2 regions of the Cellulosimicrobium sp. CpK407 genome follow, and region 1 is predicted to be linked to the other one. Evidence: predicted binding sites of a transcription regulator. Region 1 holds the regulator's gene; the other holds the start of a gene.
The links. Region 1 encodes Rex, which represses fermentation and respiration genes when NADH is low (regulators of the CRP and FNR family bind a similar motif). Its sites were predicted from a motif close to CTTGTGAANNNNTTCACAAG; they were not measured.
Positions count from the first base shown of each region.

Region 2: a site for Rex is predicted at 3,483-3,502, ahead of pflB (formate C-acetyltransferase). Genes of this name have one in related genera too.

Region 1 covers NZ_JBGNYC010000038.1:11,157-18,238, reverse strand. The annotation lists gene ABWU78_RS15365 (TrkH family potassium uptake protein) at 13-1,389, opposite strand; gene ABWU78_RS15360 (acetoin utilization protein AcuC) at 1,557-2,798, shown strand; gene ABWU78_RS15355 (30S ribosomal protein bS22) at 3,020-3,118, shown strand; gene ABWU78_RS15350 (HAD family hydrolase) at 3,309-4,190, opposite strand; gene ABWU78_RS15345 (glutaredoxin family protein) at 4,251-4,544, shown strand; gene ABWU78_RS15340 (redox-sensing transcriptional repressor Rex) at 4,603-5,277, shown strand; gene ABWU78_RS15335 (YceI family protein) at 5,388-5,939, opposite strand; gene ABWU78_RS15330 (MarR family winged helix-turn-helix transcriptional regulator) at 6,112-6,642, shown strand; gene ABWU78_RS15325 (histidine phosphatase family protein) at 6,713-7,082, shown strand, end outside.
Region 2 covers NZ_JBGNYC010000031.1:21,477-28,558, forward strand. The annotation lists gene dxs (1-deoxy-D-xylulose-5-phosphate synthase) at 1-1,501, shown strand, start outside; gene ABWU78_RS13905 (HAD family hydrolase) at 1,572-2,234, shown strand; gene ABWU78_RS13910 (carboxylate-amine ligase) at 2,276-3,373, opposite strand; gene pflB (formate C-acetyltransferase) at 3,754-6,066, shown strand; gene pflA (pyruvate formate-lyase-activating protein) at 6,087-7,079, shown strand.

The DNA of each region.
Region 1 (7,082 bases):
CAGGCGGTCCGCTCACCCGATGATGGGGCGCTCCTCGGGGTAGCGCACGATGCGGCGACGGTCGCGCAGCGCGAGCGCGGCGGCGAACGTCATGGTGCCGGTGCGCCCGACGAACATGAGCCCGACGAGCACGTACTTGCCCGCATCCGGGAGGCTGGGCGTGATGCCGGTGCTGAGGCCGACCGTCGCGAACGCGGAGATCGTCTCGAAGAGGATGACGTCGAGCGTCTCGCCCGTGATCTCCAGCAGGAGCAGGCTCGCCAGCAGGACCGCGGTCGCACCGACGAAGGACACGGCGACGGCGAGCCGCAGGGTGTCGCGGGGGATGCGGCGCCCGAAGGCCTCCATGTCCCGGTCGCCGCGCGCCTCGGACACGATCGCGATGAGCATGACGGCGAGCGTCGTGACCTTGATGCCGCCCGCGGTCGACGCGGAGCCGCCGCCTACGAACATGAGGGCGTCGGTGATGAGCCAGCTCGCCTCGTGCATTCCGCCGGTGTCGACGGTGGAGAAGCCGCCCGAGCGGGGCATGACGCCCGCGAACAGCGAGGCGAGGAGCTTCTCCCCGAACGCGAGCGGGCCGAGCGTGCGTTGGTTCGTCCACTCGACGGCCGCGAACAGGACCGTGCCGACCACGACGAGGGCCGCGCTCGTCGTGAGCGTGAGCTTGGTGTGCAGGCTCCACTTCGACACGCGCTTGCGGTTGCGCATGACGTTGAGGATCACGGGGAAGCCGAGGGAGCCGATGAACACGCCGAGGATGATCGGCAGGCACAGCATCCAGTCGCCGACGTACGGCGCGAGGCCCTGCTCGGTCGGGATGAACCCGGCGTTGTTGAAGGCCGAGATGCCGTAGAAGATGCCGTGCCACGCGGCCTCGCCGAACGTCTCCTCGAGCACGATGAACCGGGGCAGCAGGAGCAGCGCGATGAGGAGCTCGAGCGACGTCGAGGTGATGACGACGACCCGCACGAGCGAGCCGACCTCGCCGAGCCGCGTCGTCTTCGTCTCGGACGCGGTGAGGAGCTTCTGCGTGAGGCCGATGCGCCGCGACACGGCCATGCCGAGGATCGACGCGAGCGTCATGACGCCGAGGCCGCCGATCTTGATGCCGAGCAGGATGACGACCTGCCCGTACGTCGACCAGTACGTGCCCGTCGGGACGACGACCAGACCCGTGACGCACACCGCGGACGTCGCGGTGAAGAGGGCGTCGACGAACGGGGCAGCGCGACCGCTCGCGGTCGCCCAGGGGGCCATGAGGAGCGCGGTGAAGACCGCGATGACGGCGGCGAACACGGTGACGGCGAGGCGTGCGGGCGACTGCCGGGCGAGGCGGTCGACGATCTCCCGCCCCTTGAACAGGCGCCCGGTCATGCTCGTCGGCATGGAGCCTCCCTCACCACTCGCGTCACTCTGCCACGGGCCTGGTGACCCGTCATGTCGCCGCTCCGGCGCCGGGACATCATGCCGCGTCCGGCCCCCGTGCGCCGCACCGCGGTCCGGTGACCGGTCCGTCGGGGCGGGGGCCGCGGCGCCGGGCGTTACCGTGAGCCATGCCCACGACCGACCCCCCGTCGTCGCCCGCCTCCGCCCGGGGGAGCGCCGCGGCGCCCGGATCCTGCGTCGTGTGGAGCCCTGAGCTCCTCGGGTACGACTTCGGTCCCGGGCACCCCATGTCCCCGGCCCGGCTCGACCTGACCATGGGTCTGGTGCGCGCGCTGGGCCTGCTCGACGGCGACGGTGCGCCTCAGGGTGCGCCCCGCGTCGTCGGGCCGGAGCCCGCGAGCGACGACGTCCTCGGCCTCGTGCACGAGCCGGCGTACGTCGCGGCCGTGCGCGCGGCGTCGGAGCACGGGACCCCCGACCCGGCCCGTGGTCTCGGCACCGAGGACGACCCGGTCTTCCCGGGGATGCACGAGGCCGCGGCCCGGATCGTCGCGGGCTCCTACGAGGCGGCGGGGGAGATCGCCGCGGGGCGCGTCGGGCACGCGGTGAACGTCGCGGGGGGCATGCACCACGCGAAGGCGGGCGCGGCGTCGGGCTTCTGCGTCTACAACGACGCGGCCGTCGCGATCCGGCGCCTCCTGGACGACGGCGTCGCGCGCGTCGCGTACGTCGACCTCGACGCCCACCACGGCGACGGCGTGGAGGAGGCGTTCTGGGACGACCCGCGCGTCCTCACCGTGTCCGTCCACCAGAGCGGCACGACGCTCTTTCCCGGTACCGGGCACCCGACCGACGTCGGGGGCGCGGGCGCCGAGGGCACGGCGGTCAACGTCGGGCTGCCCCGCCGCACGGACGGCGCGCGCTGGCTGCGGGCGGTCGACGCCGTCGTGCCGCCGGTGCTGCGGGCGTTCCGGCCCGAGGTCCTCGTCACCCAGCACGGGTGCGACGCGCACGGCGAGGACCCGCTCTCCGACCTCGACGTCTCCGTGGACGCCCAGCGCACGGCGCTCGCTCAGGTGCACGACCTCGCGCACGAGCTCACCGGCGGACGCTGGCTCGCGCTCGGCGGCGGCGGGTACGCGATCGCGCGCGTCGTGCCGCTCGTGTGGACGGCGGTCGTGGGGGAGGTCGTGCACCGGCCGGTGACGGCGGGCGAGCCGCTGCCCGAGGAGTGGCGCGCCCGCGTCGCCGAGGTCGCCGGGTTCGACGCCCCGCTCGCCTTCGGCCCGCCCGTCGACGTGCGCCGCTGGAGCAGCGGCTACGACCCCGACGACGACGTCGACCGCGCCGTCGCGGCCACGCGCCGCGCCGTCTTCCCGCTGCTCGGCCTCGACCCGCACTTCGACTGAGGCGGTCGTCCCCCGGGATGCCCGGGGCGTCGTGCGGGTCCGCGCGCCGGGCGGCGTACCGGGGCACGAGCGCGAGCGGGTAGTCTAGGGGGCGGATTTCTCTCGTGTTGGTCGGCTCGCGGCGCCCTCGTGGTCGCCGGGCGCCCCGATCAACCGTGGACCACACGCGGCCGGTCGACCGGTCGCCGACCGACACGCCGCTCGAGCATTGCGAGGACCGTATGGGCTCCGTCATCAAGAAGCGCCGCAAGCGCATGGCCAAGAAGAAGCACCGCAAGCTGCTTCGCAAGACGCGTCACCAGCGTCGCAACAAGAAGTGACGTCGCGCGCGTCCTGACGCGCCGACCCGCCGTCGAGCCCGGCCCCTCCCGAGGGACCGGGCTCGACGCGTCTCGGACGATCACGCGAGGTGGAGCCCTGGCCTACCAGGCCTCTACCTCGCGGGACCAGGGTTCTCTCTCGCGGGGGCGGGGGCGGGGGCGAGGGCGCCGGCTCGGGGGAGCGGGGTGGTCAGAGGCGCGAGATGCGGCGGTCGACGGCGCGGCGGACGGAGCGCAGGACGAGGGCGGCGGCCCAGGCGGCGCCGGCCCAGCTCGCGGTGCGGACGCTGCTGCGGGCGACGCGACGGCGTCGGCCGCGGAACTCGCGGATGGGCCAGCCGACGTCCTGCGCGTGGCGGCGCAGGCGGGCGTCGGGGTTGATGGGGCACGGGTGCCCCACGGCCTCCATCATCGTCACGTCGTTGAGCGAGTCGCCGTAGGCGTAGGACGCGTCGAGGTCGATGTCCTCGCGCTCGGCGAGCGCGCGCACCCCGGCGGCCTTGGCGCGGCCGTGCATCATGTCGCCCACGAGGCGGCCGGTGTAGAAGCCGTCCTCGTGCTCGGCGACGGTGCCGAGGGCGCCGGTCGTCCCGAGCCGGCGGGCGATGAGCTCCCCGATCTCGACCGGGGTCGCGGAGACGAGCCACACCTGGTGACCGGCGGCGAGGTGCTCGTCGAGCAGGCGGCGCGTGCCGGGGTAGATGCGCAGCGAGAGGACGGTGTCGTAGACCTCCTCCCCGATCGCGGTGACCTCGGCGACGGAGCGACCCGCGATGAGGGCGAGCGCGCGGGACCGGATGCGGTCGATCTGCTGCTTGTTCTCGCCGAACAGGAGGTAGCGCGCCTGGTGCACGGCGAAGCGCACGATGTCGAGCGTCGAGAAGAACTCCCGCTGGTACAGCGCGCGGGCGAGGTGGAACGACGACGCGCCGCGGATGATCGTGTTGTCCACGTCGAAGAACGCGGCGGTGCGGTGCGCGGGTGCGGGGGGTGTGCGGCCGGCGTCGGGCGCGGCCTCGGAGGCGGTCGACCCGGGGGTCGGGACGGGGCCCGGACCGGAAGACGTCGCCATGTCCCCACTCTAGGCGGTCCCGCGCTCGGCCCGGGGCCGCGTCCTCGTACCCTGGGAGGCGTGAGCACCTCCGACGCGCCGGCCCCTCCCGTCCTCCTCTACGGCCGAGCGGGGTGCCACCTGTGCGACGACGCGCGCGCCGTCGTCGCGGCGGTGTGCGCCGAGGCGAGCGTCGCGTGGGCGGAGGTGGACGTGGACGCGCCGGACGCGGACCCGGCGCTGCGCGAGCAGTACGGCGAGTACGTCCCGGTCGTGACGGTCGGCGGCGTGCAGCAGGGGTTCTGGCGCGTGGACGCCCGCCGGCTCGCCCGCGCGGTGGGTCGGATTTCGACGGCGCGCGCGGACCTGGGATGATTCCTCCCGGTGGAGCGCGACCGTCGACGAGGACGGTCCCAGGACGACGGGGTGACGGGTGGCTGAGCAGGTAGTCGGTGAGGTGACGGCGCCGGGTATCCCGAGCGCGACGGTGGCGCGGCTCCCGTCCTACCTGCGGGCGCTGCGCGACCTGGTGGCGCGGGGCGTCGCGACGACGTCGTCGGTCGAGCTCGCCGAGCTCTCCGGCGTCGGTCCGGCGCAGCTCCGCAAGGACCTGTCGTTCCTGGGCTCGTTCGGCACGCGCGGCGTGGGCTACGACGTGGACTCGCTCGCGCAGTACATCACCGAGGCGCTGGGGCTCGTGGACGAGCACCGCATCGCGATCGTCGGGATCGGCAACCTGGGGCACGCGCTCGCGAACTACTCGGGGTACGAGCAGCGGGGCTTCCACGTCGCGGCGCTCCTCGACGCGTCGCCGGAGGTCGTGGGCACGCGGGCGGCGGGCCTCGTCGTCGAGCACGTCGACGCGCTGGAGGAGGTCGTGGCGCGGGAGAAGGTGTCGATCGTGGTCCTCGCGACGCCGGCGGCGCACGCGCAGTCCGTCGCGGACCGGGTCGTGGCGGCGGGCGTGCGGGAGATCCTCAACTTCGCGCCGCGTGCGCTGCAGGTGCCCGCGGACGTCGACGTGCGCGGCGTGGACGTCGGCAGCGAGCTGCAGATCCTCGCGTTCCACTCCCAGGCGCGCGCGCTCGCCGAGGCGCAGGACCGCTGAACGACGAGGGGCCGCGTGCTCGCGCACGCGGCCCCTCGGGGCGGCACCCCTGCCGGGGGTGCAGTGTTTCGGGGAACGGTACCGGGGAAGAGTGTCCCGGGAGCCGGTCGTCAGGCCTGCTTGATGGCCGAGACGTCGAGGGCGATCTTGATCTTGTCGCCCACGAGCACGCCGCCGGTCTCGAGCGCGGCGTTCCAGGTGAGGCCGAACTCCTTGCGGGAGATCTCCGTGGTCGCCTCGAACCCGGCGCGCGCGTTGCCGAACGGGTCGGTCGCGGTGCCCGCGAACTCGGTCTCGAGCTCGACCGGCTTGGTCACGCCGTTGATGGTCAGGTCGCCCGCCACGACGAAGTCGTCGCCGTCGCCGGAGATGCTGGTCGACGCGAAGGTCCACGTCGGCTTGTTCTCGGCGTCCCAGAAGTCCGCGCTGCGCAGGTGGTTGTCGCGGTTCGCGTCGCCCGTGCTCACGGACGCGGCGTCGAGCTCGGCGGTCACGGAGGTCGACTCGAGGTCGTCGCCCACGGTGATGGTGCCGGCCGTGATGGCGAGCGTGCCGCGCACCTTGGAGATGCCGGCGTGGCGGACCGTGAAGGCCGCCTGCGAGTGGGACGAGTCGAGGGCGTAGGTACCGGCGTTGAGCCCGGCGGGCAGCGGCGTGGCCATGGGTGCTCCTGAAGGGGTCGAGGGTCCCGGGGGACCGAACTTGGTTGAAGGTTCAACTTCGTACGAGCGTATCAACAGCAGGGGGTGATCCGTCTATTCCCGGTGAGGTGGAACAATGTTCGGCGAGGTTCCACCCCTGAACCCGCCCCCGTCCGCCAGCGCCCGAGGACCCATGACCAGCAACGACGTCGACCACCAGCTGACGACGACCGCCCGCGGGACCACCGCGGCCGCGAGCGCGGAGCCGCGCTGGCTCGACGCCGAGCAGCAGCGCCTGTGGCGCGCCTACCTCGACGGGACCGTGCGCTTCATCGAGTCGCTGGGGCGCGACCACGAGGAGCGGTCGGACGTGTCGCTCAACGAGTACGAGCTGCTGGTGCGGCTCTCGGAGAGCCCGGACCACACGCTGCGGATGTCCGCCCTCGCCGACGGGCTCGCCCGGTCCCGCAGCCGCGTGACCCACACCGTGGCGCGCATGGAGGCACGCGGCCTGGTCCGGCGCTCGGCGAGCACGGGCGACCGCCGCGGGGTCAACTGCGAGATGACGACCGAGGGCTACCGCGTCCTCGTGGCGTCGGCTCCCGCCCACGTGGCCGCCGTGCGCCGGTTCATGGTCGACGTGCTCACGCCGGAGCAGTTCCGGGCGCTCGGCGAGGCGATGGCGGCCGTCGCCGAGGCGTGCAAGGCCGACCGCGACTCCTGACCCGGGTCGCTCCGGGAGCCGCCGGCCCGCGGGTGCCGGTCAGGGCCGGGAGTGCGGGACACTGGTGCGCATGGTCTCCACCATCGTCCACCTCCTGCGCCACGGCGAGGTCCACAACCCCGACGGCGTCCTCTACGGCCGCATCCCCGGCTACCACCTCTCCGAGCGAGGCCACGAGATGGCCCGCCGCGTCGCCGCGCACCTCGCGGGCGAGCCCGGGCCCGACGGCGCGTCCCGCCCCCGCGCGGACCTCGCCGTCGTCGTCGCGTCGCCGCTCCAGCGCGCCCAGGAGACGGCGACGCCCGCCGCCGAGGCGTTCGGGCTCGAGCTCGGCACCGACGACCGGCTCATCGAGGCCGCGAACCACTTCGAGGGCATGACCTTCGGCGTCGGGGACGGGTCGCTGCGCCACCCGCAGCACTGGCGCTTCCTGTGGAACC
Region 2 (7,082 bases), on a different contig from region 1:
CGTCGTCGCGGTCATCGGCGACGGCGCCCTCACGGGCGGCATGGCCTGGGAGGCGCTGAACAACATCGCCGAGAGCCAGGACCGGCGCCTCGTCGTCGTGGTGAACGACAACGGTCGCTCCTACTCGCCGACCATCGGCGGGCTCGCGCACCACCTGTCGACGCTGCGCACCACGCACGGCTACGAGAGCTTCCTCCAGTGGGGCAAGCGCACCCTCAACCGGTCCGGCGCGCCGGGGCGGTTCGCGTACGAGTGGCTGCACGGCCTGAAGAAGGGCCTCAAGGACGTCGTCGCCCCGCAGGGCATGTTCGAGGACCTCGGCATCAAGTACGTCGGGCCCGTCGACGGGCACGACGTCGAGGCGATGGAGCACGCGCTGCGGCGGGCCAAGGCGTACGGGGCGCCCGTCATCGTGCACGCGATCACCGAGAAGGGCCGCGGCTACACGCCCGCCGAGCAGGACGTCGCCGACCGCTTCCACGCCGTCGGGAAGATCCACCCCGAGACCGGGCTCCCGGTCGCGCCATCGCGCTTCGGCTGGACGAGCGTCTTCGCGGACGAGATCGTCCAGATCGGCCGCCGCCGCTCCGACGTCGTCGCGATCACGGCGGCGATGCTCGAGCCGGTGGGCCTCAAGCCGTTCGCTCAGGCCTTCCCCGAGCGCACGTTCGACGTCGGGATCGCCGAGCAGCACGCCGCCACGTCCGCCGCGGGCATGGCGTTCGCGGGCCTGCACCCCGTCGTCGCCGTCTACGCGACGTTCCTCAACCGCGCGTTCGACCAGGTCCTCATGGACGTGGCGCTGCACAAGGCCGGCGTGACGTTCGTGCTCGACCGCGCCGGGATCACGGGCGACGACGGCGCGAGCCACAACGGCATGTGGGACATGGCGATGCTGCGCATCGTGCCGGGCCTGCGGCTCGCCGCGCCGCGCGACGAGGAGACGCTGCGGACGGCGCTGCGCGAGGCCGTGGACGTGGACGACGCCCCGACGGTCGTGCGCTACCCGAAGGGGGCGCTCGGGGACGCGCTGCCCGCCGTCGACACGGTGGACGGCGTGGACCTGCTCGCCGTGCCGGACGACGCGCCGAAGATCGCTCCGCAGGGTGCGGCCCCCCGCGCCCGGGTCCTGATCGTCGGCCCCGGGTCCATGGCGCGTGTCGCGCTCGACGCGGCGCAGACGCTCACGGCCCACGGCGTCGACGTCACCGTCGCGTCCCCCACGTGGGTCCTGCCGATGCCGAGCGCGCTCGTCAAGCTCGCCGGCGAGCACGACCTCGTCGTGAGCGTCGAGGACGGCGTCGCCGACGGCGGCGTGGGCGCGCTCCTCGCGCAGCGCTCGCTCGAGGGCGGCGTCCGCACGCCCGTGCACGCGCTCGGCCTGCCCGCGCAGTTCCTCGACCACGCGACCCGGGACCAGGTGGCCTCGGCGTACCGGCTCACGCCGGCCGACGTCGCGCGCGACGTGCTGGACGCGCTCGCGGCACTCACCCGCGGCTGAGTCGTCGGAGCGAGGGCGATCGTCGCGGACGTCTCGGCGGTGCGGGGGTCGTCCGGGCTAGGGTCCAGGCGTGATCTGGCTCCTCGACCTCGACAACACGCTCGTCGGCCGCGACGACGCGTTCGCCGCCTGGGCGGCCGACGCCGTCGCCCACGCCGGTCGCGACGCGTCCGACCTCGCGGCGATCGTCGCGGCCGACCAGGGCGGGTTCGCCGTCAAGACCGACGTGGCGCGCGTCATCGTCGACCGCCTCGGCTGGGACGAGGACCTGCCCGCCGCGGTCGACCGCTTCCGCGCCGGCATCCTCGACCACGTGCGCGCGTACGACGGCGTGCTCGACCTGCTCGACGCCCTGCGCGTCGACGGCGACCTGGTGGTCGTGGTGACGAACGGGACGTCCCCCCAGCAGCGCGGCAAGCTCGCCCGCTGCGGGGTCGGGGCGCACGTCGACGCCGTCGTCGTGTCCGGCGAGGAGGGCGTCGACAAGCCCGACCCGCGGCTCCTCGAGATCGCGCTGGACCGCGTCGGTGCGGCCGATGCGGACCGCGCACAGGTCTGGATGGTCGGGGACGCGGCGCACGCCGACGTCGCCGCCGGCCGGGCCGCCGGCACGCGCACCGGCTGGGTCTCCCACGGGCGCCCATGGACGGACGGGCCGCTGCCGGACGTCCTGGGGGCGACGGTGCACGACGTCGTCGCCCGCGCCCGCGCGGCGGCCCTCACCGCGCCGTAGCGAGCGCCGGGGCACCCGGCCACGGGCGCCCCGGCGGGGCGTCAGGAGTGCGTGACCTCGACCGCCTGCTCGACGACCGCACGCAGGTCCCCGCCGGACGCCGCGTGCCACGCGCGCTGGCGCTGGGCGCCGTTCCCGCCGGACCAGAGGCGTCCGAGGAGCTCCGTCACGGCGTCGAGGTCGCCCGCGTCGACGAGGGCGTCCCGCACGTGCGCGACGAGCTGTCCGACGACGTCGTGCGCCGGGGCGGGACGCCAGGTGAGCGGCGAAACGAGGTCCTCCTCGAGGCCCGAGCGCCCGGCGCGCCACGACGCGGTCCGCAGGATCTCGGGGCGGAGCTCCGGGGGCGCGACGCCGTCCGCGGCCTCGCGCGCCGCGGTCTCGACGAGGCCGCGGCTGAGGGCCGCGAGGAGCGTCGCCGTGTCGGGGTCGAGGCACACGTCGGCGACGCGGATCTCGACGGTCGGGTAGCGCGACGAGAGCCGCGCGTCGAAGTAGACCATGTTCTCGTCGAGGATCGTCCCGGTCGCGACGAGGCCGTCGACCGCCGCGCGGTACGCCTCGGGCGTCCCGAACGCGCGGGTCGGGCCCGACGTCGGCCAGCGGGACCAGACCTGGGACCGGAAGCTCGCGTACCCGCTGTCCTGGCCCTGCCAGAACGGGGAGTTGGTGCTCAGCGCGAGGAGCGTGGAGAGCCACGGCCCGATGCGGTCGAGGACGGTGACCCCCTCGGCGTCGTCCGCGACGGCGACGTGCACGTGGCACCCGCTCGTGAGCTGCTCGCGCGCCGTGAGGCCGAACGCGGCGCGGGCCTCGAGATAGCGCAGGCGGGAGACGGTGGTGCCCTCGAAGGGCAGGGGCGAGGTGGAGAGCGCGGCGACCCGGGCGCCGACGCGGTCCGCGGCCTCCTGGGCGCGCTGCCGTCCCGCGCGGATCTCCGTCGCGAGGTCGTCGAGCTCGCGACGCGGGTGGGTCGCGGTCTCGAGCTGCTCCTCCATGAACTCCGACTCGAGCGAGCCGGTCCCGCCGCCCTTCTCGTCGGTGCCCGACGCCTCCAGGGCCTCCGCGGCCCGGGCGACCGGATGGCCGTCGTCGCCGACGAGCAGGAACTCTTCCTCGACCCCTACGGTGCGCTTCACCCGGGCAGTCTCACACGGAAGCCGCGAGCACGTCGGGCGGGCGTGTGACGTGCGTCCGTGTCGTGCGTCACGGGCGCGTGCCGCCGCGGTCGTGCCCGGGTCCCGAGGGCTTGTGAAGGTCATCACAAGGGGTGGTCCCGACAGGGTGCGAGGGGCGAGGGAACCGCGAGATCCCGCGGTTCCTGCGGGGTCCCGCCCGGCTCGGGACCTAGGTCCCCGGACGGCCCGAAACCCCTCCGCGCGACGCCGCGCGAACCTAGCCTGGAGGTGGCGAAGGAGCCCGTCGGAACCTCGACCGAGGGCCTCCACCCGAGGCCCCCGCGAGGCCGGCGGGTCCGGCCGGCGCGCGGACCCGCGCGTCAGGCACGAGGGAGGTCCAGATGACCAGCGTTTCCGAGGCACCCGGCACGACGAGCGGCGGCCGCGCGGTGGAGGGCGGCGTCGACGCGCAGCACGACACCGCGCACGTCCCCGCGTGGGAGGGCTTCACCGACGGCCCGTGGCGCGACACGGTCGACGTGCGCGACTTCATCCAGCGCAACTACCGCCCGTACACGGGCGACGCGTCGTTCCTCGCCGGGCCCACGGAGCGCACGACGGGGATCTGGGACACGCTGTCCGCGATGTTCCCCGAGGAGCGCGAGATGGGGATCTACGACGTCGACCCCCACACGCCCGCGGGGATCACGGCGCACGCCCCGGGCTACATCGACAAGGCGCACGAGGTGATCGTCGGCCTGCAGACCGACGCCCCGCTCAAGCGCGCGATCATGCCGAACGGCGGCTGGCGCATGGTCGAGGGCGCGCTGCAGACCTACGGCTACGAGGTCGACGAGACCCTGAAGAAGGTCTTCACCGAGTACCGCAAGACCCACAACCAGGGCGTGTTCGACGTCTACCCGCCGAACGTGCGCGCGGCCCGCAGCTCGCACATCATCACGGGCCTGCCCGACGCCTACGGCCGCGGCCGGATCATCGGCGACTACCGCCGCGTCGCGCTCTACGGCGTCGACGCCCTGACCGCCGCGAAGAAGCTCGACAAGCTCGGTCTCGACACGCAGCCGTTCAGCGAGCAGGTCGTGCGCGAGCGCGAGGAGCACGCGGAGCAGATCCGTGCGCTGGGCGAGCTCAAGGAGATGGCGGCCGAGTACGGCTACGACATCTCCGGCCCCGCGACGTCGGCGCGCGAGGCCGTCCAGTGGCTCTACTTCGCCTACCTCGCCGCGGTGAAGGAGCAGAACGGCGCCGCGATGTCGCTCGGCCGCACGTCGACCTTCCTCGACGTGTTCATCGACCGCGACCTCGAGGCCGGACGCATCACGGAGTCCGAGGCGCAGGAGATCATCGACGACTTCGTCATCAAGCTGCGCATCGTGCGGTTCCTGCGCACGCCCGAGTACGACTCCCTGTTCTCCGGCGACCCGACGTGGGTCACCGAGACGATCGGCGGCATGGGCGAGGACGGGCGCCCGCTCGTCACGAAGAACTCGTTCCGGTTCCTCCAGACGCTCTACAACCTCGGCCCGGCCCCCGAGCCGAACATGACGGTGTTCTGGAGCCCGGCGCTGCCGCAGGGCTTCAAGGACTACTGCGCGCAGGTCTCGATCGACACCTCGGCCGTGCAGTACGAGTCGGACGAGCTCATCCGCCAGCACTGGGGCGACGACGCGGCGATCGCGTGCTGCGTGTCCCCGATGCGCGTCGGCAAGCAGATGCAGTTCTTCGGCGCTCGCGTGAACCTCGCCAAGACGCTGCTCTACGCGATCAACGGCGGGCGCGACGAGATCTCCGGCAAGCAGGTCTCGCCGGTGGCGGCTCCCGTCGAGGGCGACGTGCTCGACTTCGACGACGTCATGGCGAGGTTCGACGCGACGATGGACTGGCTCGCCGAGACGTACGTCGAGGCGCTCAACTGCATCCACTGGTCGCACGACAAGTACGCGTACGAGCGCATCGAGATGGCGCTGCACGACAAGGACGTGCTGCGGACCATGGCGTGCGGCATCGCGGGCCTGTCCGTCGCGGCGGACTCGCTGTCGGCGATCAAGCACGCGAAGGTCTCCGTCGTCCGCGACGAGCGCGGCCTCGTCGTCGACTACGTGACCGAGGGCGAGTACCCCACGTACGGCAACGACGACGACCGGGCCGACGCGATCGCCGTCGACCTCGTCGAGCGGTTCATGGCGAAGGTGCGCACGCACCCGACGTACCGCGACGCCGTGCCGACGCAGTCGGTCCTGACGATCACGTCGAACGTCGTGTACGGGAAGGCGACGGGCAACACGCCCGACGGCCGCCGCGCCGGCGAGCCGTTCGCCCCGGGCGCCAACCCGATGAACGGGCGCGACACGCACGGCATGCTCGCCTCGGCGCTGTCGGTGGCCAAGCTGCCGTACGACGAGGCGCAGGACGGCATCTCGCTGACCAACACGGTCGTGCCGAGCGGCCTCGGGCGCACCCAGGAGGAGCAGGTGACCAACCTCGCCGGCCTCCTGGACGCCTACATCGGGTCCGAGGGGTACCACATGAACGTCAACGTGCTGAACCGCGAGACGCTCCTGGACGCCATGGACCACCCGGAGAACTACCCGCAGCTGACGATCCGCGTGTCCGGGTACGCGGTGAACTTCGTCCGCCTCACGCGCGAGCAGCAGCTCGACGTGCTCTCGCGCACCTTCCACGGCGCGCTCTGACGAGCGCTGAGGAGCCAGCCATGACCGTCACCCTTCCCGGCCCCGCCGTCCGCCCGTCGCGCGGGTGCGCCGTCGTCGGGGGCACCCTGCCCGACGACGCCACGCGCCTCGACGTCCCGGGCGCCCCGACCTCGGCGGCCGAGCCCGCGGCGTCGGGCACGCCCGTGGGCCACGCCCGCCGGGCGGGCGCGGGCCTGGACGGGCTGACGGTCGCGGACGTGGACCGGGCCGACAAGCTCGCGGCGATGCGCGCGGGCGAGCTCGGCTCGGTCCACTCTTGGGAGCTCGTCACCGCCGTGGACGGCCCGGGGACCCGGCTCACGGTGTTCCTCAACGGCTGCCCGCTGCGGTGCCTGTACTGCCACAACCCCGACACGTTCGCGATGAAGGACGGCAGGCCCGTCACGGCGGACGAGCTGCTCGGGCGCGTCCGGCGCTACCTGCCCGTCTTCCGGGCCACCCACGGCGGGCTCACGCTCTCCGGCGGCGAGGTGCTCATGCAGCCTGCGTTCGCCGCCCGCGTGCTGCGCGGGGCCAAGGCGATGGACGTGCACACCGCGCTCGACACGTCGGGCTTCCTCGGCGCGAACGCCACCGACGCGATGCTCGACGACACGGACCTCGTGCTGCTCGACGTGAAGTCGGGCGACCCCGACACGTACACGAAGGTCACGAGCCGCGACCTCGAGCCGACGCTGCGGTTCGGGCGGCGGATCGCCGAGCGCGGTCTCACCGGCCACGCGCCCGAGGTGTGGGTGCGCTTCGTCCTCGTCCCGGGCCTCACCGACGACGTGGACAACGTGGAGAAGGTCGCGGAGTACGCGGCCTCGCTCAACGCGATCCGCCCCGGCACGGTGACACGCGTCGAGGTGCTGCCCTTCCATCAGATGGGTCGCGACAAGTGGGACGCCCTCGGGCGCACCTACGAGCTCGACGACACGCCCGCGCCGTCCCCGGAGCTCACGGAGCGCGTGCGCGACCAGTTCCGCGCCCACGGCCTGACGACGTACTGACGG